DNA from 4 places in the Streptomyces sp. NPDC094448 genome. Region 2 is predicted to be linked to each of the others. Evidence: riboswitches for the same ligand, from Rfam matches in the RefSeq annotation. Region 2 holds a riboswitch; each other region holds the start of a gene.
The links. Region 2 has a riboswitch for cyclic di-AMP ahead of ACIQ9E_RS23065 (M23 family metallopeptidase). Riboswitches for the same ligand answer to the same signal wherever they lie in the genome.
Positions count from the first base shown of each region.

Region 1: another riboswitch for cyclic di-AMP. It lies ahead of ACIQ9E_RS00380 (M23 family metallopeptidase); the one in region 2 lies ahead of ACIQ9E_RS23065 (M23 family metallopeptidase).
Region 3: another riboswitch for cyclic di-AMP. It lies ahead of ACIQ9E_RS24540 (transglycosylase family protein); the one in region 2 lies ahead of ACIQ9E_RS23065 (M23 family metallopeptidase).
Region 4: another riboswitch for cyclic di-AMP. It lies ahead of ACIQ9E_RS03320 (peptidoglycan DD-metalloendopeptidase family protein); the one in region 2 lies ahead of ACIQ9E_RS23065 (M23 family metallopeptidase).

Region 1 is NZ_JBIWGU010000001.1:100,441-107,675, reverse strand. Features, by position in the region: gene ACIQ9E_RS00395 (GNAT family N-acetyltransferase) at 1-528, opposite strand, end outside; gene ACIQ9E_RS00390 (HPr family phosphocarrier protein) at 741-1,022, shown strand; gene ACIQ9E_RS00385 (GntR family transcriptional regulator) at 1,399-2,115, opposite strand; gene ACIQ9E_RS00380 (M23 family metallopeptidase) at 2,383-3,210, opposite strand; cyclic di-AMP (ydaO/yuaA leader) riboswitch at 3,223-3,386, opposite strand; gene ACIQ9E_RS00375 (M16 family metallopeptidase) at 3,660-5,027, opposite strand; gene ACIQ9E_RS00370 (M16 family metallopeptidase) at 5,054-6,424, opposite strand; gene ACIQ9E_RS00365 (DNA topoisomerase (ATP-hydrolyzing) subunit A) at 6,689-7,235, shown strand, end outside.
Region 2 is NZ_JBIWGU010000011.1:295,761-302,995, reverse strand. Features, by position in the region: gene ACIQ9E_RS23065 (M23 family metallopeptidase) at 1-783, opposite strand, end outside; cyclic di-AMP (ydaO/yuaA leader) riboswitch at 795-940, opposite strand; gene ACIQ9E_RS23060 (PP2C family protein-serine/threonine phosphatase) at 1,246-2,487, opposite strand; tRNA gene ACIQ9E_RS23055 (tRNA-Met) at 2,697-2,770, opposite strand; gene ACIQ9E_RS23050 (MerR family transcriptional regulator) at 2,878-3,624, opposite strand; gene ACIQ9E_RS23045 (RNA polymerase sigma factor) at 3,742-5,073, opposite strand; gene ACIQ9E_RS23040 (YciI family protein) at 5,184-5,594, opposite strand; gene ACIQ9E_RS23035 (hypothetical protein) at 5,819-6,073, opposite strand; gene ACIQ9E_RS23030 (HNH endonuclease family protein) at 6,356-7,042, shown strand; gene ACIQ9E_RS23025 (methyltransferase domain-containing protein) at 7,098-7,235, opposite strand, start outside.
Region 3 is NZ_JBIWGU010000013.1:73,712-80,946, reverse strand. Features, by position in the region: gene ACIQ9E_RS24550 (septum formation initiator family protein) at 1-86, opposite strand, end outside; gene eno (phosphopyruvate hydratase) at 229-1,515, opposite strand; gene ACIQ9E_RS24540 (transglycosylase family protein) at 1,974-2,684, opposite strand; cyclic di-AMP (ydaO/yuaA leader) riboswitch at 2,688-2,867, opposite strand; gene ACIQ9E_RS24535 (transglycosylase family protein) at 3,156-4,091, opposite strand; gene ACIQ9E_RS24530 (cytochrome P450) at 4,253-5,554, opposite strand; gene ACIQ9E_RS24525 (nucleoside triphosphate pyrophosphohydrolase) at 5,846-6,817, opposite strand; gene ACIQ9E_RS24520 (SurA N-terminal domain-containing protein) at 6,874-7,235, opposite strand, start outside.
Region 4 is NZ_JBIWGU010000001.1:812,821-820,055, forward strand. Features, by position in the region: gene ACIQ9E_RS03305 (XRE family transcriptional regulator) at 1-82, shown strand, start outside; gene ACIQ9E_RS03310 (DUF6126 family protein) at 234-410, shown strand; gene ACIQ9E_RS03315 (tyrosine-protein phosphatase) at 600-1,412, opposite strand; cyclic di-AMP (ydaO/yuaA leader) riboswitch at 1,871-2,022, shown strand; gene ACIQ9E_RS03320 (peptidoglycan DD-metalloendopeptidase family protein) at 2,028-3,059, shown strand; gene ACIQ9E_RS03325 (SGNH/GDSL hydrolase family protein) at 3,234-4,034, shown strand; gene ACIQ9E_RS03330 (STM4011 family radical SAM protein) at 4,048-4,935, opposite strand; gene ACIQ9E_RS03335 (STM4012 family radical SAM protein) at 4,946-6,295, opposite strand; gene ACIQ9E_RS03340 (STM4013/SEN3800 family hydrolase) at 6,292-7,131, opposite strand.

The DNA.
Region 1 (7,235 bases), on a different contig from region 2:
GAACCGGCGGATGCCGCGCTCCCGGGCGACGGCCGCGATGTGCTCCAGCATCGTCGAGGCGATCCCCCGCCCCTGGTGTGCGTCCTGGACCAGGAACGCCACCTCCGCGCCGTCGGCGGGCGCACTCGCGGGCCGTCCGGTGCGGTCGATCCGGTCGTAGCGGACGGTCGCGATGAACTCGCCCCCGACGGTGACGGCGAGCCCCACCCGGTCGACGAAGTCGTGGTGGGTGAAGCGGTGGACGTCCTTGGCCGAGAGCTGGGGGTAGGGCGCGAAGAAGCGGTAGTACTTCGACTCGTCCGACACCTGTCCGTAGAAGCTGACGAGCCGGTCGCCGTCCGCGGCGGTGATGGGCCGGATCCGGGCGGTCGCCCCGTCGCGCAGGACGACGTCGGCCTCCCAGTGGTCGGGGTAGGCATGCCCGGCCGGGGCCTGCCGGCCGGGCCCGGCCGGGCCTGGCTCCGGCAGCCCGGGGCCCGCCCCCGCCCCCGGTCCGTCGTCCCGGCCCTCGTCCCGCTCGGTCTGCATGGCAGAAAGCGTACGGCGGACCCGTGGAGCCCGGCGGGCTCGTCCCGGCGTTCGCCGGACGCAGCCGTCCGGTCACGGCTCGCGACGGGCGGCGGACCGGGGCAGTCTAGGGGTGCACGGGCCGGTCTCCGAGGCGGCACGAGCACCGGGGGTGCCGTGAGACACTGACCGGGAACTGGTCTAGACAACCACTGAATGTGAAGGGCAACACCATGGCTGAGCGCCGCGTCAACGTCGGCTGGGCCGAGGGCCTGCACGCCCGCCCCGCTTCCATCTTCGTCCGGGCCGCCACGGCTTCCGGTGTCCCGGTGACGATCGCCAAGGCCGACGGCTCCCCGGTCAACGCGGCCTCCATGCTCGCCGTGCTGGGCCTGGGTGCCCAGGGTGGCGAGGAGATCGTCCTCGCCTCCGACGCCGAGGGTGCGGACGCCGCCCTGGACAAGCTGGCGAAGCTCGTCGCCGAAGGGCTTGAGGAGCTTCCGGAGACGGTCTGAGGCGACTCCGCCGCACCGCCCGGCCGCGCCTCGCCGCGGTCCCGGGACTCGGGCGCCGATCCCCCGGCCGGGATCGGCGCCCGCTTCTTTTCCTGATGTACGCCGGACAGCACCGGGGAGCACCCTGTTCGCCGTAGCCGTCCGGGAAGCCCGAATACTTCCACGGGAATCCTGCTCGGGAATCTGCTCGGGAGTCCCGATGGAATCCCGACGGAATAATCCCGGGAAACACCACCGGCGCATCAACGGAATCCCGCCGGGACAGCGCCGGGACACCGTGTGATTCCCGGCGGGGAATAGCTCCCTGCTCTTTTCTACCGTGCCCGTGTTAAATGCGATCGCATCTTGTGTTGACGGAATGTTGCCGGGCTCCGGTTCAGCGGCGGACCGCGGCGCCCGCCCCGGCGGCCGACCCGGTCCCCGGTCCACCCGCCGGTCCGGTGTCCGGGCGCCCCGCTTCCCGCGCCGCGCAGCGCAGCCGGTAGGCGTCCGCCGCCCGCTCCATGTGCAGCGCCGCCAGCGCCCGCGCCCGCTCCGGGTCCCGCCGCCCCACGGCGTCCACGATCGCCCCGTGCTCGGCCCATGACTCCACGGGCCGCCGGGCCGCCGGCTCCACCGCGTACATCCAGGCGATCTTCCGGCGCAGCGGCAGCAGCAGCGCGATCAGCCCGGAGCCCGCGGACGCCTGGGCGAGCGTCTCGTGGAACCAGCCGTCCAGCGACCGCAACTCCCCCACCTGGCCACGGGCCGCCCGCTCCTGTCCGAGCCGGACCAGACCGCGCAGCACCTTCAGATGCCCCTCCGTACGGTGCCGGGCGGCCCGGGCCGCCGCCAGCGGCTCCAGCAGCGCCCGGATCTCCAGCAGATCGGCCGCCTCCTGCTCGGTCGGTTCGGCGACACAGGCACCCGCATGGCGCCGGGTGGTCACGAAGCCCTCCGACTCCAGGGTCCGCAGCGCTTCCCGCACCGGCACCCGGGAGACCCCGTACCGCCGGGCGAGCTGCTCCTCCGCCAGCCGGCCGCCGCGCGGGAAGACCCCGGAGACGATGTCGTCGCGAATCGCCCTGCAGACCGATTGCGCGGGAACCCGCATACCCGTACCTCCGCTGTGATCCGGACGAAGCGACGGAATGCAGCCGCTCGTATTTACCGGAAGACTCTATGCCAGGCGCACGGATATTCCGACAGCCTCCGATAAACCGCCGATATCTTCCGGCCACGGGAATCACGGGACGGCGGCTCCGGAACGCGCAGTGCCCCGGCGCCGGGCGCCGGGGCACTGCGAAAACCAGCAAAAGCAGACGGGAAAGCCGAGAAGCGGCTGCACCCGATCCGAGGGGCCCGGGGCGGGCCCGGGAGGTCAGACCCGGACGCCCTTGCCGCGCAGATACGCGACCGGGTCGACGTCCGAGCCGTATTCCGCGCCGGTGCGGACCTCGAAGTGGAGGTGCGCGCCGGTGGAGTTCCCGGTGGAGCCCGCGCGGCCGATCTGCTGGCCGGGCATCACGGTCTGCCCGGCAGTGACGGAGAGCGACGACAGATGCGCGTACTGGGTGTACGAACCGTCGCGCATCTCGATGACGACGTTGTAGCCGTAGGCCCCGCCCCAGCCCGCCTCTACGACGGTGCCCGCGCCCACGGACACGATCTTCGTCCCGGTCGAGGCGTGGAAGTCGATACCGGTGTGCGTACCGGAGGACCAGAGCGCGCTGTTGGCCCGGTAGGAGGTGGTGACGCCCGAACCCTCGACGGGCGCCGTCCAGGTGTTGAGCAGCCGCTTGCGCTCGGCGTCCCGGGCGGCGCGCTCACGGGCCTCGCGTTCGGCCTCGGCCCGCGCCTCGGCCTCGCGCTTGGCCTCCGCCTCCGCCTGGGCGCGGGCCACGGCCTGCTGCTTCTGGGCGTGGGCCTGGTCGGCGACCTGGCCGGAGAGCGAATCGGACGCGGAGAGCGGCTGGAGGGTGCCGGGCTGCTCGGCGGCGAGGATCTGAAGGGTGCCCGTGTCCTCGGCGCTCAGGGTGCCCGGGTCGCCGTTCTGCTCCCGGCCGTCGCCGTCGGAGGCGAACGCGGGGGCGGCGAGGGTGCCGATGACGCCGGTGGTGGCGAGGGTGGCGGCTCCGGCGATGCTCGCGCTGCGGCGCGTCATCCGGCTCGGGCCACGGTGCTTCCCACTGGTTCGGGCAAACGCCATGGAGAGGCTGGTCCTTTCCTTCCTTCTCGCCTACCGGGTTAGCTGACGGGTTCGGAGAGAGGAAGGTCTCCTACGGCTCCTCCACGGGCTGCGGAGGGTCCGATTCACCCCGGTGGGGACATGGGTCCCCGGCTCCCCAGGGCTCGCGCCCGGCGGGGACTCGGCGATGGCTGTCCGTGCCGCGGTTTGCGGCGCCTGCAGGCGAACAGCCGGATCGACGCTAGGCGGACGGCATGTCGATCACCAAACAAACGGGCTTCTTTGTTGCTCATGCCACAGCCCATGCCGGTCAACTTCCCACCAAAACGGACAGCTGACGGAGCGGAGCCCCGGGCGCGGCGCACCAACGCGCAACGCCCGGGGCTCCGCCCGTACCACCGGCACCGCCGGACCACGCGCCGCGGGGGCCGGACCGACCGGCCCGGCCCACCTGCGCGGCTGCCGGTCCGTCAGCCCTTCACCACCGTCACTTCCCCGATGCCCAGCGCCCGGACGGGCCCGGCGATCTCGGAGGCATCACCGACGAGTACGGTCACCAGCCGGTCCACCGGGAACGCGCTGACGACCGCCGCGGTCGCCTCGACCGTCCCGGTCTGGGCCAGACGGGCGTACAACTGCCCCTGGAAGTCGTCGGGAAGGTGCTGCTCCACCTGGTCCGCGAGGGTGCCCGCGACGGATGCCGCCGTCTCGTACCGCAGCGGGGCGACTCCGACGAGGTTCTGTACGGCGACATCGCGCTCGGCGTCCGTCAGTCCCCCTTCGGCGAGGGTGCGCAGAACCTGCCAGAGGTCCTCCAGCGCCGGGCCGGTGTTGGGCGTGTCGACCGAGCCGCTGATGCCCAGCAGCGCGGCGCCCGAACCGTCCGGGGCGGAGCACAGCACCTGTGCGAAGGCCCGGACCCCGTAGGTGTACCCCTTCTCCTCGCGGAGCACCCGGTCGAGCCGGGAGGTGAGGGTGCCGCCGAGGCAGTACGTGCCGAGCACCTGGGCCGGCCAGACCCGGTCGTGCCGGTCGGCGCCGATCCGGCCGATGAGCAGTTGGGTCTGGACCGCGCCCGGCCGGTCCACGATGATCACGCGGCCGCTGTCGTCGGCGGTGATCTCCGGCTGCGGGCGGGCCGCCACCGTATCGCCCTGCCAGGTGCCGAGGGTCTCCGCGAGCAGCGCGTCGAGGTCCGTGCCGGTCAGATCGCCGACGACGACCGCCGTGGCGGTCGCGGGCCGCACATGGGCCTCGTAGAACGCCCGGACCCCGGCGGAGTCGATCCGGGCCACGGTCTCCTCGGTCCCCTGCCGGGGGCGGGACATCCGCAGCGACGCCGGGAAGAGGCTGCGGTACAGCTCCTTGGCGGCGCGGCGGCCCGGGTTGGCCGTCTCGTGCGGGATCTCGTCCAGCCGGTTCCGGACCAGCCGCTTGATCTCGCCGTCGTCGAACGCGGGCGCGCGCAGCGCCTCGGCGAGCAGCCCGAGGGCCTTGGGCAGCCGGGAGACCGGCACCTCCAGGGAGACCCGGACCCCGGGGTGGTCGGCGTGGGCGTCGAGGGTGGCGCCGCAGCGCTCCAGTTCGGCGGCGAACTCCTCGGCGGACCGTTTGTCGGTGCCCTCGGACAGGGCCCTCGCCATGATCGTGGCGATGCCGTCCAGACCGTCGGGCTCGGCGCCGAGGGGCGCGTCGAGGTTGATCTCCACCGCCACGACCTGCTGGCCGGGGCGGTGACAGCGCAGCACGGTCAGGCCGTTGGGCAGCGTCCCGCGGTCGGGGGCCGGGAAGGCCCACGGGGTGGGCTCCCCGGAGGCGGGCCGGGGGTGGAAGTCCATCGTGATCAGCGGCTCGGTGGCGTCGGTCACTGGTCCGCCCCCTCTTCTGCGTCGTTGTCGTTGCGGTCGGCGGCGACGGCGTCCGTCCCGGCCTCGGTGCCGGGCACCGGTTCGTACACCAGCACCGCCCGGTTGTCGGGGCGCAGCCGCGCCGCGGCGATCTCGCGCACCTCGTCGGCGGTGACGGAGAGCACCCGCTGGACGGCCGTGAGGGCGAGCTGCGGGTCGCCGAAGAGGACCGCGTAGCGGCAGAGTTCGTCGGCGCGGCCCGCGACCGTGCCCAGCCGGTCCAGCCACTCGCGCTCCAGCTGGGCCTGGGCCCGCTCCATCTCCTCGTCCGTCGGCCCCTCGGCGGCGAACCGCGCCAGCTCCTCGTCGACGGCGGCTTCGATCTGCGCCACCTCGACCCCGCCGGACGTCTTCACGTCCAGCCAGCCCAGCGACGGCGCCCCGGCCAGCCGCAGCAGTCCGAAACCGGCCGCGACGGCGGTCTGGTCCCGGCGCACCAGCCGGTTGTGGAGCCGGGAGGACTCCCCGCCGCCGAGGACGGTCAGGGCGACGTCGACGGCGTCGCATGCGCGGCTGCCGTCGTGCGGGAGGCGGTAGGCGGCCATCAGCGCGCGGGCGGGCACGTCCTCCTCGACGACCTCGCGCAGCTGCCGCCCCATGACGTCGGGCAGGGCGCCGTCGCGCGGCGGCTGCTTGCCGTCGTGGGAGGGGATGGAGCCGAAGTACTTCTCGACCCAGGCGAGGGTCTGCTCCGGGTCGATGTCGCCGACGACCGACAGCACCGCGTTGTTCGGCGCGTAGTAGGTGCGGAAGAAGGCGCGGGCGTCCTCCAGGGTCGCCGCGTCGAGATCCGCCATGGAGCCGATGGGCGTGTGGTGGTACGGGTGGCCCTCCGGGTAGGCGAGGGCGGTCAGCTTCTCGAACGCGGTGCCGTACGGAACGTTGTCGTACCGCTGGCGGCGCTCGTTCTTCACGACGTCCCGCTGGTTCTCCATCGACTCGTCGTCGAGGGCGGCCAGCAGGGAGCCCATGCGGTCCGCCTCCAGCCAGAGCGCCAGCTCCAGCTCATGGGTGGGCATGGTCTCGAAGTAGTTGGTGCGCTCGAAGCTGGTGGTGCCGTTGAGCGAGCCGCCGGCGCCCTGGACCAGTTCGAAGTGGCCGTTCCCCTGCACCTGCTTCGACCCCTGGAACATCAGGTGCTCGAAGAGGTGGGCCAGACCGGTGCGGCCCTTCACCTCGTGGCGCGAGCCCACGTCGTACCAGAGGCAGACCGCGGCGACCGGGGTCAGGTGGTCCTCGGAGAGCACCACGCGCAGGCCGTTGGCCAGGCGGTGCTCCGTAGCTGTCAGGCCGCCAGAACCGGCCTGCGCTGTGGCCGTGTGACCCATGGGCATGTACGTCCCTTCGATCGCGATGCTGTAGCTGGTCCCCCCAGGACTGCCACTGTATGCAAGCGCGCTGACAGGTGGCGAAGTTCCCGCCCGTCCGCTAGTTCGCGCTGGGCGAAGTCACGGCGCGCGGGCCCGCCGCGGAGCGCGCCGCCGTGCGCCCGCGCGGGGGCGTGTTCGCGGGGGGTGGTCGGGGTTGTCGGTGCCACGGTCCACAATGGTCGGCATCAGAACCCGACCGGTCGTGAAGGAGCAGGAGCCGCGATGGCCCGCCGCAGCACCAAAACCCCGCCGCCCGATGATTTCGAGGAGCGGATCCTCGACATCGACGTCGTCGACGAGATGCAGGGCTCCTTCCTCGAGTACGCGTACTCGGTCATCTACTCCCGGGCCCTGCCGGACGCCCGCGACGGAATGAAGCCGGTGCAGCGCCGGATCGTCTACCAGATGAACGAGATGGGGCTGCGCCCGGACCGCGGCTATGTGAAGTGCGCCCGGGTCGTCGGTGAGGTCATGGGCCGCCTCCACCCCCACGGCGACCAGTCGATCTACGATGCGCTGGTGCGGATGGCGCAGCCCTTCTCCATGCGCCTCCCCCTGGTCGACGGCCACGGGAACTTCGGCTCTCTCGGCAATGACGACCCCCCGGCCGCCATGCGGTACACCGAATGCCGGATGGCCGACGCGACGTCCCTGATGACCGAGTCCATCGACGAGGACACGGTCGACTTCGCGCCGAACTACGACGGCCAGGAGCAGGAGCCGGTGGCGCTCCCCGCCGCGTATCCGAACCTCCTGGTCAACGGCGCTT
Region 2 (7,235 bases):
GCCCGCGTAACCGGCGGACTTGACGGTGCCCGCGCCCACGGCCTTGACCGGGGTGCCCGCGGGGGCGGCGAAGTCGAGACCGGTGTGCTGGCCGGAGGACCAGAGTCCGCCGGACGAACCGAAGGTCGAGGTGATGTTGTACGAGGAGGTGGGGAGCGCGAAGCTCTTCGCCAGTTTGGCGAGACGCTCGGCCTCCGCCTTCTTCTTGGCTTCCTCGGCGGCCTTCTTCTTCGCCTCGTCCGCCTTCTTCTTGGCGTCGGCGGACGCCTTCAGCGCATCCGCGGCGGCGGCTTCGGCGGCGGCCTTCTCGGCCGCGGCCCGGCGCTCCGCCTCGGCCTGCGCCTGCTGCTGCTCGGCCTGCTGGAGGATCCGGGAGCGCAGCGCCTCACCCGCGTTGCCGTCGGCCTCGGACTGCTCGCCCGTCGCGGTCTCGGTGACGGTGTCGCCCATGGTGGCGAGGCCGGCGTTCTGCGCGCCGTCCTCGGTGCCGCCGAGCCCGTCGGGGAGGGAGATGGTGATGGGGGCCTTGTCCTGCGCGGTGGCGATGCCGCCCGCGCCGACCGCGGCGATCACACCGACACCGAGGACGGTGGAGCTGCGGGCGAAGGCCCGGCGCTGCTGACGCAGTACGCGGTGGCGGCCACGGTTCGGGAGAAGCGTTTCCGCGCTGGGGTTCCACTCGCCGGTGGCCGGCTCGGCACCACCGTCTTCACCGAAGCGGGTGCCGTTGCTCATGTACCCGGGCCCGGCAGGGGCTTGCGGGGCAGGACTGTTGGACGCCACTGAGGCGTACTCCTTTCCTTCCTTCTCGCCTACCGGGTTAGCTGACGGGTTCGGAGCAGGAAGGTCTCCTACGGTGTCTCCGCAGGCTGCGGAGGCATCCGATTCACCCCAAGAAGTGGTTCCCCGGTTCCCTTGCGGGATTCGGCGCATGAGCACGGAGCCGCCCTGACGGCGACTGGGACGACCGCGCTGCGTTATCGAACGTTAATAGACACCGGGAATGTTTTCCAAGTGTTCCTGATGATCCTTAAACCCGGACGGCGAATCAACCGGGACAGAAGGCTTTCAAATCGGGCGAGTTACCCGCCTCTGAGGCCCCTTCAGGGCCCTTCCGCCCCCTCCGCGCCCCTGATGGTTCGTCAGATGTTATGGCGACAGCGACGGTTCGATCACGCACCGTGCAGAAAACGGCAGTGCAATGGCATATAGCCCCCAGCACTTGGCCAATCGTTGGTCAACTCTTTATCCATCGGGCCGGAGGGGCGACTGTTCCGAAGACCTGCCCTCCGCCCCGGCCGCCCCGGCCTCGCGGGCCCCGCCGAAACCGCCCGGACCCCCGAGACCCTGACCTCCCTGGCCTCCGGGGCCTCCCGGACCGCCGTCTCCGTTCGGGCGGGTGACCGCGAGCAGCGCCATATCGTCCGTCGATCCGCCGCCCGTATGCCGTCGTACGTCGTCCACCAGCGCGTCCAGCAGCTCCCCCGGCCCCGGGAACGCCCGCCCGCCGAGCTGCTCCTCCGGGTCGTAGAACACCCCGGCCGCGTTCCGCGCCTCCGACAGCCCGTCCGTGTAGAGCAGCAGGGTCGACCCGTCGGGCATCGGATGCGATTCGGCCCGCCCCGGCCAGTTCCCCAGCTCCCTCATGCCCAGCGGCAGCGCCGCCTCGTCCGGCGGCAGCATGCGCAGCCGCCCGTCGGCGTGGAGCAGCAGCGGCTCGGGGTGCCCCCGGTTCAGCAGGCGTACGGCCCCGAGGCCCCGCGGGATCTCCGCGAACACGGCGGTCGCGAACCCCTCGAAATCGTCGAGATCGCCCGCTCCGCGCCGTAGCGCCTCCCGGACGAGCGCCTGCTCCAGCCGGTCCGCGACGCACTCCAGCGAGGCCTCCCGCTCGGCCGCCTCCCGGAAGGCCCCGATCAGGATGGCCACGGCCTCCACCGCCCCCAGCCCCTTGCCCCGGACGTCCCCGACCACCAGCCGAACACCGTGCGGAGTGTCCTGTACGGCGAAGAGGTCACCGCCGATGAAGGCGTCGGCGAGCGCCGCCTCGTACCGTGCGGCGATCCGCAGCCCGCCGATCTCCTCGGCGGGTGTGGGCAGCACGGCCCGCTGCGCGGCCTCGGCGATCACCCGGGCCGAGGCCAGTTTCTCGTTGCTCCGGGTGATGACCCGGTTGATGAAGAGCGCCAGGGCGGAGACGGTGACGACCGTACTCAGCTCGGTATAGGCCTGGGTCTGGCCGAGCGAGCGGTTGTAGATGTCCAGACCCAGTTCGGTCAGGACGGCGAAGACGCCCGTCGCCAGCGTGACGGCGAAGGAGAAGAAGGGGGCCGCGATCAGCGGGGCGGCCGTGAACATGGGCACGGCGGTGAACTTCGACGGGGTCGTGAGGTCGTACACCACCCCGATGACGATCATCAGCGACGGCAGCATCCGGGCGAAACGCCGGGCACTGCCGTATCCGTTCCGCTGTGTCTGCTCCGCCACAGGCGCTCTCCTCCCCTCCCAGCCTCGCGGCGGCGGGTGCCCGGGGCGAGCCGCACTGGACCGCCCGGGTGACCCCCGGGGCCCGGGGATCATGAGGCCCCTTGAGCCCCCTGGCGGCCCCGCGGCCGCCGGAGACCTCCAGGGGCCTCTTCGGATACGACAACGGCCCGGTGCTCTCGCAGAACGAAAGCACCGGGCCGTTTCTTCAGTAGCGGGGACAGGATTTGAACCTGCGACCTCTGGGTTATGAGCCCAGCGAGCTACCGAGCTGCTCCACCCCGCGTCGGTGAACACAACCTTACGCCATCCGGAGCACCTCTGGTGACCATTTCCCCCGCGACGCTGCCGAGAGTTCCCTCCACCCCCGCCATCTGCCCTTTTCCGGGCTGTTCAGTCGGTGAGGTGACGCTCCGCGTACACCCGCATCGCGTCCCGGACGAAGACCGCCGTCCCCGCCCCGTACTTGTCGTAGTTGCCGCCGAAGCGCGGGTCCGAGGCGAACATCTCGCCGAGACCCGTGAAATGGGACTTCGACGGAGCGGCCATCACCGACTGCCAGGCGTACATCCGCCGGGTGATCGCCTGGACGGTCTCGTCGCCGGGCGCGGCGCCGTCCTTCAGGGCCCGGGCGTAGTCCCGGGCGATCGTCTCGTGGTCGAGCAGATGCGCCCGCCGCTCGTCCTCCCCGAGCTGCTGCCACCGCCGGCCGCTCGCGCGCCAGGCGTCCGCGCCCCAGCGTTCCGTGACCTCCTTCTCGTACTTCGTGTGGTCGAAGCCGTCGAGTACGTCTTCCGCCATGAGTTCCTCCCCTAGTTCGGTCTTGCGGAGAGTGGTCCGCACGGACGCGATCCGGCGGGCGAGGCGGTCCCGCTCCAGCTCCAGCAGCTCCAGATGGGCCCGGAGCGCCGCGGTCGTGTCCTGCTGGCCCGCCAGCACCTCGGCGATGGCGGGCAGCCCGAGCCCCAGCTCGCGCAGGAGCAGGATCCGCTGGAGGCGCACCAGCTCGTCCGGCCCGTAGTAGCGGTAGCCGTTGGCCCCGGTCCGCCGGGGTGCCAGCAGCCCGATGTCCGCGTAGTGCCGCAGGGTGCGGCTGGTCGTCCCGGCACGCCGGGCGACCTCTTGGATCGACCACTCCATGACATGAACGGTAGAAGTTGACGTTACGTAAAGGTCAACCCATTCAATAAAGGTCAAACCATTAGGTAGGGGCCGGTACGCCGGATATCGGATATCGGATGGAGGCGGATCCCGGGATCAGCGGGGCAGCCGGGCGGCACGGGCGCGCAGATAGCGGGCCTCCGGAGCGCTGAGGGTGGCCGCCGCGGCCTTCTCGTACGCCTCCCGGGCCGCGGTCCGCTCCCCCGCCTCCTCCAGCAGATGCGCCCGGACCGCGTCGATCCGGTGGTGCCCGGGGAGCCGGTCCGCCACCGCCGCCACCTCGGCGAGACCGGCCGCGGGCCCGTGCACCCGGGCCACCGCGACCGCCCGCCCCAGCTCGGCCATCGGCTCCGGGGCGCGGGCGACCAGGAGGTCGTACAGCGCGAGGATCTGCGGCCAGTCGGTGTCCTCGGCGCGTCCGGCCTCGTCGTGCAGGGCGGCGACGGCCGCCTGGAGCTGGTAGACCCCGGCCGGTCCCTGCCCGAGCGCCGCCTCGACCAGGGCGGTGCCCTCGGCGATCGCCGTACGGTCCCAGAGCGTCCGGTCCTGCTCGTCCAGCGGGATCAGCTCACCGTCCGGCCCACTGCGGGCGGGCGTACGCGCCTCGGTGAGCAGCATCAGCGCCAGCAGCCCGGTGACCGCCCCTTCGCCCGGCAGCAGCAGATGGACCCGGCGGGTCAGCCGGATCGCCTCCCGCGCGAGTTCGGCGCGGTGGAGGTGCTCGCCGGACGAGGCCGTGTAGCCCTCGTTGAAGATCAGGTACAGCACTTCCAGTACGGCGGCGAGCCGCCGGTCCCGGTCCTCGGGCCCCGGCGGGACGAACGGCAGCCCTTTGATCCGCTGCTTGGCCCGGCTCACGCGCTGGGCCATGGTCGCCTCGGGGACCAGATGGGCGCGGGCGATCTCGGCGGTGGTGAGCCCGCCGACGGCCCGCAGGGTCAGCGCGATCTGCGCGGCGGGCGTGAGGTCGGGGTGGCAGCAGAGGAAGAGGAGGGTGAGGGTGTCGTCGTCGGAGGGGGCCCGGCCCTCGCCGGGCGGCGGTGCGGTGAAGGAGTCTCGCGGGGCGAGGTTCGCGGCGCTCTCCTCCCGGCGGCGGCGGGCCTCCTCGGCGCGGAGCAGATCGGTGAGCCGGCGCGCGGCGACTCTGATCAGCCAGCCGCGGGGGTTGGCGGGGAGGCCTTCGGCGGGCCACTGCCGGGCGGCGGCGAGCAGCGCTTCCTGGACGGAGTCCTCGGCGAGGTCGAAGTGCCCGTACCGGCGTACGAGAGCGCCGAGGACCTGCGGCGCGTGGCGGCGCAGCAGGTCCTCGACGGTGTCGGCACCGGTCCCGGCGGGCCGCGCGGCGCCAACGCCGTCGGCGCTGGAATCGGGCTCGGCGCTGGAATCGGGGTCGGCGTCGGCAGGGGTGTTCGTACGGCTACGGCTCATACAGCTGTACGTATCACGGCCCGGAGGCACGCCCTGCGGCTCCCGGCCCTTCCCGCACCGCACAGCGGTTCACGGCACCGCACCGGGATGCCCGTCCACCGGGATACCGGTCAGGAGTCGGGGCCCTCGCCGATCGGGCGGATCACCACCGGCACGGGGGTGCTGCCCGCGGGCTCGGGACAGGCGACGATCCGGGCCGCGATCTCGGTCACCCGCTCCAGGCTCTCGCAGTCGACCACCCAGTAGCCCGCGAGGACCTCCTTGGTCTCGCCGTACGGCCCGTCGGTGATCACCGGCTTGCCGTCGGGGCCCGCCAGGACGGTGCGGCTCTGTGCGGGGGCGGCCAGCCCGTTGCCGTCGACCAGCTCCCCCGTCTCGGCGAGGTCGTTGCCGATGGCACCCATATGCGCGAACATCGCGGCGAGATCGGCCTCGCTCCAGGCCGGGTTGCCCGGGGAGGGCTTGCCCGCCATCGCGTCGTAGGAGGCCTGGGTGCCCTGGATCATCACGAGGTACTTCATGGGGTCCACTCCCTGCGGTCGCTGTTCCTCCGGGCGGGATTTCCCCGCCGCTGCCCTTCGTGGGCAGCTTTCACAGGGGACGTCGGAGCCGGTGCCGGGTTCTCGACACCGGTCGACGGATTTCCCGGAAGTTTTTCCGCAGATCTTTCCGCAGACCTTCCGGAGGCCTGCCGGGACCTGCCCGGAGGCGGCGACGCTCGGGGTACGGGCTCCGCGGCCCGGCGTTACTGGAGGGCGCCCGCGACCTGGACGACCGGGTCGGTCAGCGGGGCGAGGTGGTTGGGGATCTCCATCAGCTGGTTGAGCTGGTTCAGGTCCTTGATACCGCCGTTGAGTGCCTGCACCCCGTCGGCGAGGGACGTCGCGCCCTGCGGCGTCTGCGTGCTGTGGTGTCCGTTCGCGGCGGCCGCGGAGACGGAGAGGGCCGAGGCACCGGCGGCGAGGGCGACGGCGGTGAGGATGCGCTTCGTCTTGGTCATGCCGGGACAACGCCCCCGCGGCGGGGCGGGTCACGGGCGCGGGCCCCCGGGCAGGGGGCCGCCCGGCTCACAGAAACGTTTCCTCGGTGAACGCGCGCCTCCATTCGGCCCAGCGGGCCGATTCATCGCATCGCGAAGGAGTGAATGCCACGTACTCAAGTTGACGTGATCAACCACACGAACCACACAGACCGCACCACCGGGCGCTCCTCGGGCCGCCGGAGTCTCCGGCGGGCCGCCACGGCCGCCGTCCTCGTCCTGCTCCCCCTCGCCGCCGTCACGGTGCCGGCGACGGCAGCCCCCGCCGTACCGGCTCCGGCGGCGGAGACCGGGCCCGCACCGGCGGCCGGGCCCGCGGCGGACCGGCCGGCCGGGGCCCCCGGGGCCGCCGCCGAGACCGTGCCGATCCTCACCGCCGTCGCCGGCCTGTCCGTCGCGGACGAGAGCCGCGCGGGCTACAACCGGGATCTCTTCAAGCACTGGAACGCGGGCCTCAACCCCTCCGACGGCTGCAACACCCGCAACGAGGTGCTGATCGCCGAGGCGGTCACAGCGCCGACCGTGGGTGCCCGCTGTGCGCTGACCGGCGGGCAGTGGTGGTCGTACTACGACGACACGTACGTCACCCCGGCGAGCGCGCTGGACATCGACCATATGGTTCCGCTGGCCGAGGCCTGGGACTCCGGGGCCACCGCCTGGACGGCGGCCCGGCGCGAGGCGTACGCGAACGACCAGGGCCAGTCGTCCTCCCTGGTCGCCGTGACGGCCAAGTCCAACCGCGCCAAGGGGGACCAGGACCCCGCCCAGTGGCTGCCGCCCGCGGCGGACGCCCTCTGCCACTACACGTCCGACTGGCTGGCCACCAAGCTCCGCTGGCGCCTGAGCATCGACGGGGCCGAGCAGAAGGCGCTGTACCGGCTGGCCGCGGGCTGCCAGGGCGACCAGGTCACGTACACCGTGGCCCCGTAGCCCCGGCACCGTAAACCCGTTCCTCGGAGTCAACCGCCCGTCCCTGCACCGTCGGTCAGGGGCGGGCCGCCGGGATCCCGGCCACGACCGCCGGGACCTCGGCCACGACGACGTACAGCGTCACCGACGCCAGGAAAGGGCCGCCGGAGGCCATATCCGCCAGGAGCCTCTCCCCCTGCTCCTCGGTCAGATA
Region 3 (7,235 bases), on a different contig from region 2:
CGGGCGGCGGTCTGCTCGCCGAGCAGACGCAGCCGGGTCGCCGTGGAGAACCGGTCGCCGCCGGATCCGGCACTCTTCCGGGCCATGCCGTCCGCCTCCCCTGCTCCGTGTGTACGTGCGCACGTCCCCGGACACGGTACGGGACCGCGGCCGGGGACGTGGCGTACGACGGGCTGGCGAACCCTGCGGGCTCGGTCCGGCCCTGGAAGGGGTCAGCCCTTGAAGGGGTCAGCCCTTGAAGCGGGGGAAGGCGCTGCGGCCCGCGTAGACGGCGGCGTCGTCGAGGATCTCCTCGATGCGCAGCAGCTGGTTGTACTTGGCGACGCGCTCGGAACGGGCCGGGGCGCCGGTCTTGATCTGGCCGCAGTTGGTGGCGACGGCGAGGTCGGCGATGGTGACGTCCTCGGTCTCGCCGGAGCGGTGGGACATCATGCACTTGAAGCCGTTGCGCTGGGCCAGCTCGACGGCGTCGAGGGTCTCGGTCAGCGAGCCGATCTGGTTGACCTTGACCAGGAGGGCGTTGGCGGAGCCCTCTTCGATACCGCGGCCGAGGCGCTCCGGGTTGGTGACGAAGAGGTCGTCGCCGACGATCTGGACCTTGGAGCCCAGCTTCTCGGTGAGGGCCTTCCAGCCCGCCCAGTCGTCCTCGAACAGCGGGTCCTCGATCGAGACCAGCGGGTAGGCGGCGACCAGCTCCTCGTAGTACGAGGTCAGCTCGGCGGCGGAGAGGCTCTTGCCCTCGAACTGGTAGGCGCCGTCCTTGTAGAACTCGGAGGCGGCGACGTCGAGCGCCAGCGCGATGTCCTGGCCGGGGGTGTAGCCGGCCTCCTTGATGGCCTCCAGGATCAGGTCCAGGGCGGCCCGGTTGGAGTCCAGGTTCGGGGCGAAGCCGCCCTCGTCTCCGAGGCCGGTGGAGAGGCCGCGGCCCTTCAGCACCTTCTTGAGGGTGTGGTAGACCTCGGTGCCCCAGCGCAGCGCCTCGGAGAAGGACTCCGCGCCGATCGGGGCGATCATGAACTCCTGGATGTCGACGTTGGAGTCCGCGTGGGAGCCGCCGTTGAGGATGTTCATCATCGGAACGGGCAGCAGGTGCGCGTTCGGGCCGCCGAGGTAGCGGAAGAGCGGCAGGTCGGAGGCCTCGGAGGCGGCGTGCGCCACGGCGAGGGAGACACCGAGGATGGCGTTGGCGCCCAGCGACGACTTGTCGGGGGTGGCGTCCAGGTCGAACATCGCCTGGTCGATCAGGCGCTGCTCGGTGGCGTCGTAGCCGACCAGCTCCGGGCCGATCTGCTCGATGACGGCGAGGACGGCCTTCTCCACTCCCTTGCCGAGGTAGCGGTTCGGGTCCCCGTCGCGCAGCTCCAGGGCCTCGAAGGCGCCGGTGGAGGCACCGGAGGGCACGGCGGCGCGGCCGGTGCTCCCGTCGTCGAGGCCGACCTCGACCTCGACCGTGGGGTTCCCCCGGGAGTCGAGGATTTCCCGGGCTACGACGACGTCGATGGACGGCACGAGCATCTCCTTCTGGGATGTGACGCGTGGGGTGCGGGTCTCTTGAGCCTTGCGCCAAGAGCCTAACCGGACGGCGGGCGCCGCCCCGCCGATGCCCGCCCCCTGGGACGAAAAAGAGTGCGAAGAACTGCGGTGGTGGGCAAAAGCCGCGTTCCTACCGATGGGTAACAGTTCTCAGCTGGGCATCTGCTCGCTCAGACGGGTGCACGGGGGCGGTTCTCCGGGGCCGTACGGAGCAGTCCGGGGCGGCAGACGGAACCCCGGACCGGCGCGTACGGGGGAAGCGCGCCGGCCCGGGGTGCGGGGGGGTCGGACCCGTGGGGGGTGGACCGCAGGGGGGAGCCGCGGTCCGGGGTCCGGGTGGGGGCAGGTCCGGAAAGGGACCGGCCCCGGGGGTGCGGTTCGCGGGGAGCCGCAGGTCCGTTGGCCGAGGTGGAGCTGCCGGCCCGGGAGGGTCAGGCCCGTCAGCCGAGGTGGAGCTGCTGGCCCGGGAAGATGACGTCGGCGTCGTCGACGATGTCCTTGTTCAGCTCGAACAGCTTCTGCCAGCCGCCTTCGACCTGCTCGGCGTCGGCGATCTTGCTGAGGGTGTCGCCGGACTTGACCTCGTACTCGCCGTCGCCCTTCTCGAAGCCCTTGGCCGGAGCCGCGGACTTCGCCGAGGCCGGGGCCTGGGCGCGCTCGGAGCGGGTGGTCGGAACCTCGGCGCGCTCCTGCTTCGGCTGCGCGGGCTCGGCCTGCTGCTTCGGCTTCTCCTGCTTCGGCTGGGCCGGGGCCTGCTCGGCGGCGGCACCGCCGTACGGGGTGTTCGAGAGGCCGACACCGCACTTCGGCCAGGCGCCCTTGCCCTGGCCCGCCAGGGTCTTCTCGGCGATCTCGATCTGCTGCGCCTTGGTGGCGAGGTGCGCGTTGGGGGCGTACTTGGTGCCGCCGAAGGCGGCCCAGGTGGAGCTGGAGAACTGGACGCCGCCGTAGTAGCCGTTGCCCGTGTTGATGGACCAGTTGCCGCCGGACTCGCACTGGGCGACCTTGTCCCACTCGGCGGCGGTGGCGGCGGAGGCCGAGGTGGCGCCCATGATCGGGGCGGCGACGGCGACGGTGGTGATGCCTGCGAAGGCGGCGAAGCGGGCGGCCTTGGACGGGCGGCGGTGCTTGCCCTTGCTGGAAAACAGCATGGAGGTTCTCCTCACCGACGCCTACGAGGTGAGCTGTCGGGTTCGGGCGCAGTGAGTTGCCCGGCCGTACGACCCGCGTCGTACGGCTTCACCCCAAGCCGGTCGTCCGCCGCCCTCGCGGGCTGTCGGACGGGACCGGCACAAACCTGGGTCCCCCGCTCCTGCCTTCGGCGCTTTCGCGACGACTGTTCCCCCCGACCGACGGCAGGATTCGGCGTGACGGTCAGTGGTGCCCGCTTTGGCGAGCGGTCCAGACCGTAGTCACAGGCGTCCCGCTTCTTCAACGACGGAACATCGTGGGCAAAACGCCCATCCCACCCCTCCGGAAACTCGCGTTTTCGCAGGTGGCGTGCGGAATGAGGGATTCCGGAAGAGTGGGGACCACGGCCGGACCGAAGAGACTCATGTCTCACTTACACGGAAATGGACATATCCCAGCAAAATAGGGCGTCAATTTCGGTGTTCCGGAGGCTACTTCGCCTGGAGATCAAGGCTCTGGCCAGGGAGGATCAGATCGGGATCAGCTCCGACCAGCTCCTGGTTGGCCTCATAGAGCGCCGGCCAGCCGCCGGGGACCTTCTTCTCCTCGGCGATGGACCAGAGGTTGTCGCCGGAGCGGACCGTGTACGTACCGGAGGGCTGCCCGGCTTCACCCGTACCGTCCGCGGTGCCGGTCTTGGCCGGAGTGCCCGTACCGCCCTGATCGCCCTGATTCAGGGCATCGGAACGGGCGGTCTCGGAGCGGGAGGTCCGGTCGGGGCCGGAGGCGCGGGACGGGTCGGCGGTTTCCACGGACGGGGTGCCGGTGCTCCCGGGAGCGCCGGGGCCGGCCGGGCCCGAAGGGGTCTCCTTGGCGGCCTCCTCGGCGGCGGGTGCGCCGCGGTGCTTGCCGACGCCCTCGGCGGGCTTGGCCGCCGCCCCCTTCTTCTCCGCCTTACCGGCGGAGGGGGCAGGGGAAGCGGAGGCGTCCGGCGCCTTCTCCCCCGCCTTGGGCGGCTCCGCGGGGAGGTCGCCCGCCTTGGCCTGGCCCGCCGGGCGTCCGGCGGCGGGGCCGCTGGGCACCGGGTCGGCACCGCCCGGATCGGTCACGGCGCCCGTGGCACCGCCGAGGCCCGACGCGATCCCGCAGGACGGCCACGCCTTGGGCCCCTCGGCGGCGAGCACCTTCTCCGCCACGGCTATCTGCTGGGAGCGGCTGGCCAGATCCGGCCGGTCGGCGTACTCCCGGCCGCCGTAGGCGTTCCAGGTCTCCTGGGAGAGCTGGAGCCCGCCGTAGTAGCCGTTGAGGTTGTTCACGGTCCACTGCCCGGCGCTCTCGCACTCCGCGACACGGTCCCAGGTCGCGGAGTCGGCGGCGGACGCCGAGGTGGCGCCGAGGAGCGGGATCGCAATCGCGGACCCCGTCACCCCCGCTGCGACGACCAGGGCCGGGGCCTGGCGAGGACGGCGATGTCGACCATTCCCGGAGAGCATGCGGTGCTGCCTTTCGCGTGACGGCTGAGACGGGGGTGAACGTAGCCGCACTCGAACGTCTGTCACAAGTCGATGCAGCGGAGATCACGCGCACATCACGAATATGACGGACTATCATATTTGGTGGGGGTGAACTCCACCGGAAGGGTGCGCAGTCCACGCATGATCAGGCCGCCACGCCACCGCAAATCGTGATGATCCACCGCCAGTCGCAGGTCGGGAAGGCGGCGCAACAGAGTGGCGATCGCGGTCTGTGCCTCCAGCCGGGCGAGCGGCGCGCCCAGGCAGTAGTGGATGCCGTGGCCGTACCCGAGGTGCTGATTGTCACGCCGCGCGAGGTCGAGAACGTCCGGCCGGCCGAACCGCTCCGGGTCCCGGTCGGCCGCCGCCAGCACCACGAGCACCGGATCGCCCGCGGCCACTTCCTGACCGCCGATGGTCAGCGCCTCGGTGGCGTACCGCCAGGTCGCCATCTCCACCGGGCCGTCGTAGCGCAGCAGCTCCTCCACGGCCGTCACCAGCAGCGAGGTCTCCCCCGCGGCGAGCGACTCCTGGAGCCGGGCGCGCTGCGCCGGGTGGCACATCAGGGCATAGAGCCCGTTCCCCACCAGGTTGATGGTCGTTTCGAAGCCCGCGAACAGGAGGACGAAGCACATGGCGACCACCTCGTTCTCGGTGAGGTGCTCGCCGTGGTCGCTGGCCCGGATCAGACCGGAGATCAGATCGTCCGTGTCCTCGTCGCCGAGGTTCTCCCGCTTGCGGTGGATCAGCTCGGCGAGATAGCCCCGGATCCGCTTCACCGCACGGGCCACCCCGCCGCGCGGGCCCCCGCCGTGACGGATCATCATGCCCGCCCAGTCCCGCAGCTCGTCCTGGTCCTCCGGGGGTACGCCCAGCAGATCGCAGATCGCGTAGATGGGGAGCGGGAACGCGAACTCGTGGATCAGGTCCGCGCTCCCCCGGGCCGCGAACCCGTCGATCAGCCGGTCGGTCAGCTCCTGCACCCGCGGTTCGAAGGCCGCGACCCGGCGGGGTGTGAACGCCTTCGCCACGAGGCGGCGGAGCCGGGTGTGGTCGGGCGGGTCGATGTTCAGCAGATGCGTCATCAGCCCGGCGCTGCGTTCGCCCGGGATGCCGGTCTTGCCGCGGGCGTGCGCGGGTTCGTCGTGGTGCACGGGGTTCTTCGACAGCCGGGTGTCGGCGAGCGCCTGCCGGGCATCGGCGTACCGGGTCACCAGCCAGGCGTCGACGCCGCTGGGGAGGGTGGTCCGGTGCACGGGCGCGTGTTGGCGGAGCCAGGCGTAGGCGGGGTAGGGGTCGGTGGCGAACTCCCAGGTGAAGAGTGCGGGAGCGGGTCCCGGGCCGCCGGGTTCATGGGGGTTGCTGCTCACCCCCATGACGCTATCCCCTGGCGGCGGACCAGGCCGCGGGCCCCCTCCGGGGCGGTCGGGTGGAGGCCCTCAGGGGCGCGGCCCCGCTTCCCCTCTCCGGGGCGGTCGGGTGGAGGTTGTTAGGGGCGCTGGGGGTCCCCCCATTGCCCCTGAATGCCTCCACCCAAGCCGCCTTGGCGGAAGACAGGCCGCACCCCTATGTGCTCCACCTGGCCCCCTCGTGGAGGCGGGCGCGCCCCTAAAGGACCTCCGCCTGGCCCACCCCGTGGGAGACGGGTCCCCGGGGGGCGGAGGTGTCTACGGGGCGGCGTGCTCGCTGGTGCGGATCGCCGCGTGGTACGCCCGCGCCGCCGCCCGCAGCGCCGCCTCCGGGTCCGCCCCCTCCGCCTCCGCCGCGACCGCCAGCGCCAGCAGCTCGTATCCGACGCCGTCCCCGGCCGGGAGCCGCACGTCGAGTCCGGCGGTACGGACCCGGGACGCCAGCTTCGCCGCCAGCGCGAGGCCCGGCTGCCCCAGCGGAATGCCGTCGGTGACCGAGTCCCGCGCCTTCTCCTCCGCCTTGGTGCGCAGCCAGATCCGCCGTACGTCCTCCGGTGTCGCCGCCTCCTCGTCGCCGAAGACGTGCGGATGCCGGTGGATCAGCTTCGCCACGATCGTCGCGGCGACGTCGTCGACGGAAAACGGCTCCGCCGGGTCCTCCTCGGCGATCCTGGCGTGGAAGACGACCTGGAGCAGAACGTCGCCCAGCTCCTCCCGCAGCTCGTCGCGGTCGCCGTGTTCGATCGCCTCGACCAGTTCGTACGCCTCCTCGATGGCGTACCGGGCGAGGTCCTGATGCGTCGGTACGGAGGACCACGGGCAGGCGTCGCGGATCCGGTCCATGATCTGGACGAGGTCGAGGAGCCGGGCGCCGGGCAGATCGTACGAGCCGGGGAGCAGCTCCAGATCGGGCATGCCGCCGCGGCCGGATCCGGCGAGCCGGGCGAGGCCGTCGGTCAGGGCCCGGTCCCCCTCGCCCGAGACGAGGACGGCGACGGTCGTCCCCCCGGCGCACAGCTCCACCAGTTCCCGTGCGTCGGGGTCGGAGATGTCCACGTCCACCCCGGCGTCGCGGAGGTACGGGAGCTGGGGGTGGCCGGGGTCGGCGCAGAGCACCCGGCCCGCCTCGTGCAGGGCGCGCCACGCGGGCCAGGACAGCAGTCCGGGGGCGACCCGGTGGCTCGTGGTCAGGAGGACGATGCGCCCGGCGGAGGTATTCGTGGTGGTCACCCCTCGAACCTACCCCGGGCGGGATCACCCCCGGCGGGCCCGGCCGCCCCTCGGGCTCAGGCGGTCGGCACCTCGTTGGCAGGCGGTGCCTGCCGGGTGAGCTGGTTGATCCACGGCGCCTTGTAGTCGCCCAGGACCAGCTTCTGGTTGTCCCAGGTCCCGTAGCGGGGGTTCACGTCGATGTCGAGGGACTTCGCGGCGGCGATGAAGACGGCGTTGAGCTTCTGCTGCCCGTCCGGGGTGTTGGCGGCGCCGATGGACTCGGCCAGTTTGCCGATCAGCACTTCGCGTTCGATGACCCCGCCGACCTGGTCGGGGGCGACCCCGCGCTGCTGGAGGAAGGTCGCGGCGAGGGCCTGCGCGCCGCCCGCCTGCGCGGTGTAGGCGGCCTGGGCCTGCTGGAGCTCCTTGCGGGTGA
Region 4 (7,235 bases), on a different contig from region 2:
CGCCGCCACCCGCGACGGCGCCGAGATGATCTTCGTCCACACCCTGCTGCAGAGCCCCGACATCTTCCATCCGCACTTCTAGCGGCATACGCCCGGATCCCGCTGATGCGGCCCGATCCGGGAGCAGGCCCAGGACCGTCGCGCGACGGTCCGCACCGTCCCGCCCGTGCAGATGCGATCCGGCCCCGTGCCGGAGGAACCCGGCCGTCGCGCCGGAGAAAGCAGAGGCCGTCATGGTCGAGAACCCCACCGCTTCGGAAGGCGCCCCGGCCCCCGGGTCCGCGCCCCGTGCGAAGAACGAGGAGGGCAAGTTCCCGAAGGGGATCTGGATCCGGCTCTTCGCCTACTTGGTCGCCGGGCATGTCTTCGCCGGCTTCCTCTACCTGCTCTTCGAGGTCGGAGCGAAGTAGGCCGCCCCGCCGCTTCCCGGCCGGCCGGCGGCCGGGAACCGTACCGCGGTCCACCGGGCACCGGCCCGGCGGGCGAAGGCGGAGACCCGTCCGGCCGGCGGCGGGCCGGGCCGGACCCGCCGGGCGGGCCGGACCCGCCCGGCTCCGGGCGGGCCGGGCGGACGTGCTCCTGGGCGCCCGCGGAGCGGTTCAGCCCTTGTCGAGCAGCCTCTCCCGCAGCCGCTCCCGGGTCGCGGCGGAGAGCCCGAGTCCCTCGGAGAGATAGCGCGGTGTGCCGCCCCACACCGAGTCGACGGCGTCGAAGGCCGCGTGCAGATACGCCGCGCGCGCGTCGAACAGCGGACTCAGCAGCTCCATCACCTCCGGCGACATGCCCTCCGGGGCGTCCTCGGCCCGGCGCACCCGGTAGCGCCGGTGCGGATCGTTCGACTTCAGATAGTCCGCCTCGACGGCCTCCCGCTCCACACCCACCGCGAGCAGGGTCACCGCGATCGACAGCCCCGCCCGGTCCTTGCCCGCCGCGCAGTGCATCAGCGCGGGGACGCTGTCCCCGGCCAGCGCGTGCAGCACCCGGCTGTGCTCGGCCGTCCGCCCGGTGATGATCGCCCGGTACGAGTCCACCATCCGCTGCGCGGCCCGGCCGTCCGCCAGCAGGGACCGCAGCTGCGGCAGATCGCCGCGCTGCACCACCCGCCAGAACTCGGCGCCGTCCGCCGGGTCGCTCAGCGGGAGGTTGAGATTCCGGACCCCCGGCAGGGTCACGTCCGGGCCCTCCAGGCGGATATCGGCGGCATTGCGGAAATCGAAGACCGTATGCAGTCCGAGACCGGCGAGAAAAGCGGCGTCGCTCGCGGTGGCATGGGCCAGATGGCCGCTGCGGTAGAGCCGTCCGGCGCGCACCGCACGGCCGTCGGCCGTCGGCAGCCCGCCGAGGTCGCGGAAGTTGCGGATCCCGGCCAGCTCCGGCTCGGTCGACGGGACCTGCGGCACCTGCTGCGTCACAACGGCTCCCTGCACAGTCACGGCCCGTCGGCGCCGGTCGCCGACGGTGGCATGACCCCGACGATACGACATTGATTCCTCAGGCAATCATTCCGTCGGACCGTCTGCCGACGTCCGAGGGGTGATTGACGTCCGCGCGGTGAGCGACTGCCGAATGAACAGCCTCTGTCCCCTATGTCCGTCATGGACTCTTCGTTCGAACATGCCCCGTCTCGTTGGGGGATGGGGGGTGGTTCATGAGCAGGATCACATTCGTGACGGTGTGTGGCGGTGGCCCGGGAGGGGCATACGGGCGTCCGGCGGGAGTTGACGGAGCGGCACCCACGGAGGGTCACCGCCACCGGCCCGTCCTCAAGATCGGCTCCGCCCGCCCTGGTGCGAGTGGCTTGTTCCCGCTCTTACGGCCGGTTTACGGTCACCGCAATCCGGGCGGACCGCCGAATCCTGCCGCCGTCCGGAACCCTTCACCCGAAGCACGTGGCAGGAGCGGGGGACCCAGGTAGTCCGCCGGACGGGAAACCGTCCGGCTCGGGGTGAAGTCGCGCCGTGCGCGACCGGGCACCTCCCGCCCGAACCCGACAGCTCACCTCGCAGGCGCCGGAGAGGAAACGCGCCATGCCCGCAAAGGGTAAGCACCGCCGTCCCAAGTCCACGGTCATCACCCGTGGAATCGTCGCTGCCGGAACCGGCGGCGCCGCCATCGCACTGCCCCTGATCGGGGCCACCGGCGCCCATGCCGCCGAACAGGCCGCGCCCGCCGCCCCGGCCGCCGCCGTTGCCCCGGCCGCCGCCGTCGCCCCGGCCGCCGCGCCCGCCGCCGCTGCCGGGAAGCCCGCCGGATCCGCCACGTACATCGTGGTGGCCGGGGACCATCTGTCCAAGATCGCCTCGGAGCGGGACGTCGAGGGCGGCTGGCAGCAGCTGTACGCGGACAACCGTGCCGCGGTCGGCGACGATCCTTCCCTGATCCACCCCGGCCTGAAGCTGGTGCTCGACGGCAAGGGTGCCGAGCGCGCCCCCGAGGCCCCGGCCGCCGAGAAGGCCGGGCAGAAGGCCGCCAAGGCGGCCGAGCCCGCGGAGAAGGCGGCGCAGGCGGTTGAGAAGGGTGAGCGGGCCTCGCGCGACGGCGCCCGTCCTGCCGCCGCTGCCCCGGCCCCGGCCGCCGCCGAGCCCGCCGCCCCGGCGCAGCAGGAGCCCGCCCCGGCCGCTCCCGCCGCACCCGCGCCCGAGGCCGCCTCCGGCGTCTGGGCCGCCCCGCTCGCCGGCGCCCAGGTCGGCACCCCGTACCGCGCCTCCGGTGCCATGTGGTCCAGCGGCTACCACACCGGTGTCGACTTCGCGGTCCCGACCGGCACCTCCGTCCGTTCCATCGGCCCCGGCACGGTCGTCTCCGCGGGCTGGGCCGGCGCGTACGGCAACGAGGTCGTCGTCAAGCACACCGACGGCACCTACTCCCAGTACGCCCATCTCTCCTCCCTCTCCGTCTCGGCGGGCCAGTCCGTCGGCGGCGGACAGCAGATCGGCCTCTCCGGCTCCACCGGCAACTCCAGCGGCCCGCACCTCCACCTGGAGGTCCGCACCGGACCTGCCTACGGCTCCGACATCGACCCGGTCGCCCATCTCCGCAGCCACGGCGTCTCCCTCTGAGGCACCCCGGCTCCGGCCCGGGGCCCGCAGCCCCGGCGCCCGGCGAATCCCCCGCGACACCCCGTGTCGCGGGGGATTCCCCGTATTCCCCCCACCACAGGTGATCACGGTGGGATAGATCACGGTCCGTCAACCCCTCCCTACGGTCGCGTAGGTCACATCCGCGGAGAGAGGATGGCGTCCGTGGGAGACGATTCGAGAACTTATGACCAGTCCGGAATCGGGTCGTACGCGGCGATCGGGGACAGCTTCACCGAGGGCGTGGGGGACCCGGGACCCGGGGGGACCTACATCGGCTGGGCGGACCGCTTCGCGGAACTGCTCGCCGACCGCAGACCCGAACACAGCTTCCGCTACGCCAATCTCGCGGTCCGCGGCAGACTCCTCGACCAGATCGTCGAGGAGCAGGTCCCCAGGGCGAAGGAACTCGCCCCGGACCTGGTGTCGTTCTGCGCCGGGGGCAATGACATCATCCGGCCCGGCACCGACCCCGACGATGTGGCGGAGCGCTTCGAACGCGCCGTCGCCGAACTGACCGGCGCCGTCGGCACGGTCATGGTGACCACCGGGTTCGACACCCGGGACGTGCCCGTCCTGCGCCATCTGCGCGGCAGGATCGCCACGTACACGGCCCATGTCCGGGCCATCGCCGACCGCTACGACTGCCCGGTCCTCGACCTGTGGTCGCTCCGGTCCGTACAGGACCGCCGGGCCTGGGACCCCGACCGGCTGCATCTGTCGCCGGAAGGGCACACCCGGGTCGCGCTGCGGGCCGCCCAGGTCCTCGGCCTGGAGGTGTCCGCGGACCCGGACCGGGCGTGGCCGCCCGTACCGGTGCGGGGCACCCTAGAAGTGCGGCGCGACGATATCCAGTGGGCGCGGGAGTACCTCGGGCCGTGGATCGGACGGCGGCTGCGCGGCGAGAGCTCCGGCGACCATGTGGAGGCCAAGCGGCCCGATCTGCTGCCGCTGTGACCCCTTCCGGCGGTCAGGGGCCGGCCGGGCCGCCGGAAGGGAGTACCCCCGGAGCGGGTATCCGCTCCAGCACCCCGCCCGCGAAGACGTCGTACAGCGGCAGGGATTCGAGGTGGACGTACCCGATGTGGCAGTCGCAGACCGCCAGCGGACAGGCCCGCGGCCGCAGCGCCGCGCGGTAGGAGCCGTCGTAGAGGCTGCCCAGCGGGGCGGGGACGAAATGGCAGCGGCGGACCGTTCCTTCGCCGTCCACCGAGACCACCGACTCGCCGGTACGGCACGGCAGCCCGGCCGAAGCGTGCGGATGGCGGCTGTACGCGAACAGCGGGTCGATCGCGGCCCATCCGGCGGCCTCGGCATCGGTGTAGGTGTGCCCCTCGGCCGCGTTCACCCAGAGATAGACGTGTTCCGGCAGTTCGGCGCGGAGCCGCAGGGCGGGCTCCCGGTGCTCCGGCAGGCCGACGATCCCGACGCTGTAGCGGATCCCCAGGGCGGCCAGTTCACGGGCCTTGCCGAGGAAGCGGTCGTACGGCGTCTGACCCGGATGGTACGTACACCAGAGCGCCGCCTTCTCCGGATCGGCATCGGCCAGCCAGCCGGTACGGCAGCTCAGGTTGGTCTGCACGGCCACCCGCCGGACCTGGGGCAGCCCGGACAGCTCCACCAGCGCCCGCCGGTACCAGGAGCGGACCAGCCCCTCGCCCCAGGGGGTGAAGAGCACCGAGAACCGGCCCCCGGCGGGAGCCGCCGGCTGGTCGGCCACCCATTCGCAGAAACGTTCCAGTGCGGCGCGGTCGGCGCGCAGGGTCTCCGGGCTGTCCCGCCGCTTGGCGAAGGGGCAGTAGGGGCAGTCGTAGTCGCAGGAGGCCAGCGGCCCCCGGTAGAGCATCGTCAGATCCACGGCGCCGCCCTCACTTCGGCTCGTAGGCGGCCATGCGGGCGCGCACGGCGGGCGAGAACAGCTCGGGACCGAGCGCGTCCGAGTGCGCGAGCCCCTCGGGCCCGAGCCGGAGGAGACCGGCGGGCGCGTCCCGGTCCAGCCAGCCCAGCGCGGCGAACCGCGCCAGCTCGGGGCCGAAGTCGTCCTCGGGCGCGGTGCCGAAGCGGTCCCGGTACTCCTCCGTCACCAGCCCTCTGGCCTGGAGCAGCGACTGGAGCAGATGGCGCCGCCCGGACTCCGCCCCGTCCATGGCGAAGCCGACCTCGGCCCGCCCGAAGTCCTCGGTGCGGGTGTAGTCGTCGATGATGCCCCGGACTTCGGAAGCGCCCACCGCGTAGTCGAACGAATAGTGCAGCCGGGAGGTGTACGAGCGGGCACCGCAGCCCAGCCCGATCATGCCGTCGGTCTGGCAGGCGTAGTCGTCGGGGCCCCGCGCCTCGCCCGCCCCGGGCGCGTCCGTCCGGCGGAACATCCGCATCGACACCTGCTCGTACCCCCGGGCCAGCAGGTGGTCCCGGCCCTGGCGGTAGAGCGCGAGGCGCCGGGCGTCCCACTCCCGGTCGCTCTCCCTGACCCGCCGGTCCAGACCGGTCAGCGGCCGGACGTACAACGGGTAGAGATACAACTCCTCCGGGCGCCAGCCGAGCGCGGCGTCCAGGGAGTAGCGCCAGGTCCGCTCGGTCTGGCCGCCGATTCCGTAGATCAGGTCGATGTTCAGGACGGGGACGCCGCTGTCCCGGATACGGCCGAGCGCGGCCTCGACGTCCGCCCCGCGCTGCGGGCGGACGGCGGCCCTCGCCTCCTCGGCGACGAAGCTCTGGACCCCGATGCTCAGCCGGGTGGCGCCCCGGGCGGCGAGGACCGCGAGCCGGTCGGCGGTGGCGGTCGAGGGGGAGGTCTCCACGGAGAGCGGTACCGCCGCCAGATCGGCGCCCATCCGCTTCTCGGCGATATCGCAGAGCCGGTCGAGTTCGTCGGCGGTGAGGAAGGTGGGGGTGCCGCCGCCGAAGGCCGCCGCGGCGAACCGGACCGGTCCGTCGTCGCCCAGCGCGTCCCGGACCGCCTCGGCCTGGCGGTCCAGGGCGTCGAGATAGCGGGTCGTCAGCTCGCCGGGCGCGCCGATGCGGGTGAACAGATTGCAGAAGCCGCAGCGGACCTCGCAGAACGGTATGTGGAGATAGAGGGAGAGCGCGTCCTTCCGCTCGCCGGCCCACAGCTCGCGCAGCCGGGGGCGCCGCTCCCCGAGGGGGCGGTAGCAAGTTTTATGCGGATATGCGTATACATAGCTTTGGTACGGCCGGGGGGCCGGTGCGGTGGTCATACGGCGGCCTCCGGCCGGACACCGGGGCTACCGGGCGGCGGGTTGAGGAAGAAGTGTGCGTACGGCACCGTCCAGACGGCCTCGTGGCCCAGCCGGTGGCCGGTGTAGCCGTCGTCGCCGTAGGCCGTTCCGTGGTCGGAGCAGACGATCGTGAAGCAGCGGCGGCGGCTCGCGGCGGCCGCGAAGAGCCGTCCGATATGCCGGTCGACGTACTCCAGGGCGGCGGCGTGGGTGGCGCGGGAGTCGCCCGCCGCACGGGTGGCGCCCTCCAGATGGAACCAGTTCGGCTGGTGCAGGGAAGGGACGTTGACGAAGAGGAAGAGCCGCTGCTCCCGCGGGAGGCCGGCGACGATCTCCTCCACCCGCGCGACCTGGGACGCGAAGGACGTGGGGGAGGCCACGCCGAACTCGGGCTCCCAGTGGCTCTCCTGGAACATCCCGGGCAGGACCGAGCCCAGCGGCCCCTGCCGGTTGAAGAACCCGACCCCGCCCACGCACACCGTGCGGTACCCGGCGGCGGCGAGACCGGACACGAGATCGGGGGTGTCGAAGACCCAGGTGCGGCCCGCGGTCGTCTCGCTGCCCGCGAAACGGGCGGCGAAGAGCCGTGGATGAGGGCCCGGCGAGGCCGGGGTGGGCAGGAATCCGGCGAACATCGCCTGGTGGGAGGCGTAGGTGAAACTGCCCGGGGCATGCCGCCGCTGCCAGGCGCCGCCCGGCAGGTGGCGGGCCAGATGCGGGATGCGGCCGGCTGCCGCCAGTTCCTGCGCCACGTCGTACCGCAGGGTGTCGAGGGTGACGAACAGCAGATCGTCCCGGCCGACGACCTCGTTCATATCCGGGTCCCCGGAGCCCCCGGGGCCGGGGGACCGGAGGTCCGGCGGGCGGACCCCGGTGGTGGTGTCAGACGTCGGCACGTTCGTTCCCTGCTCTCGGTGCG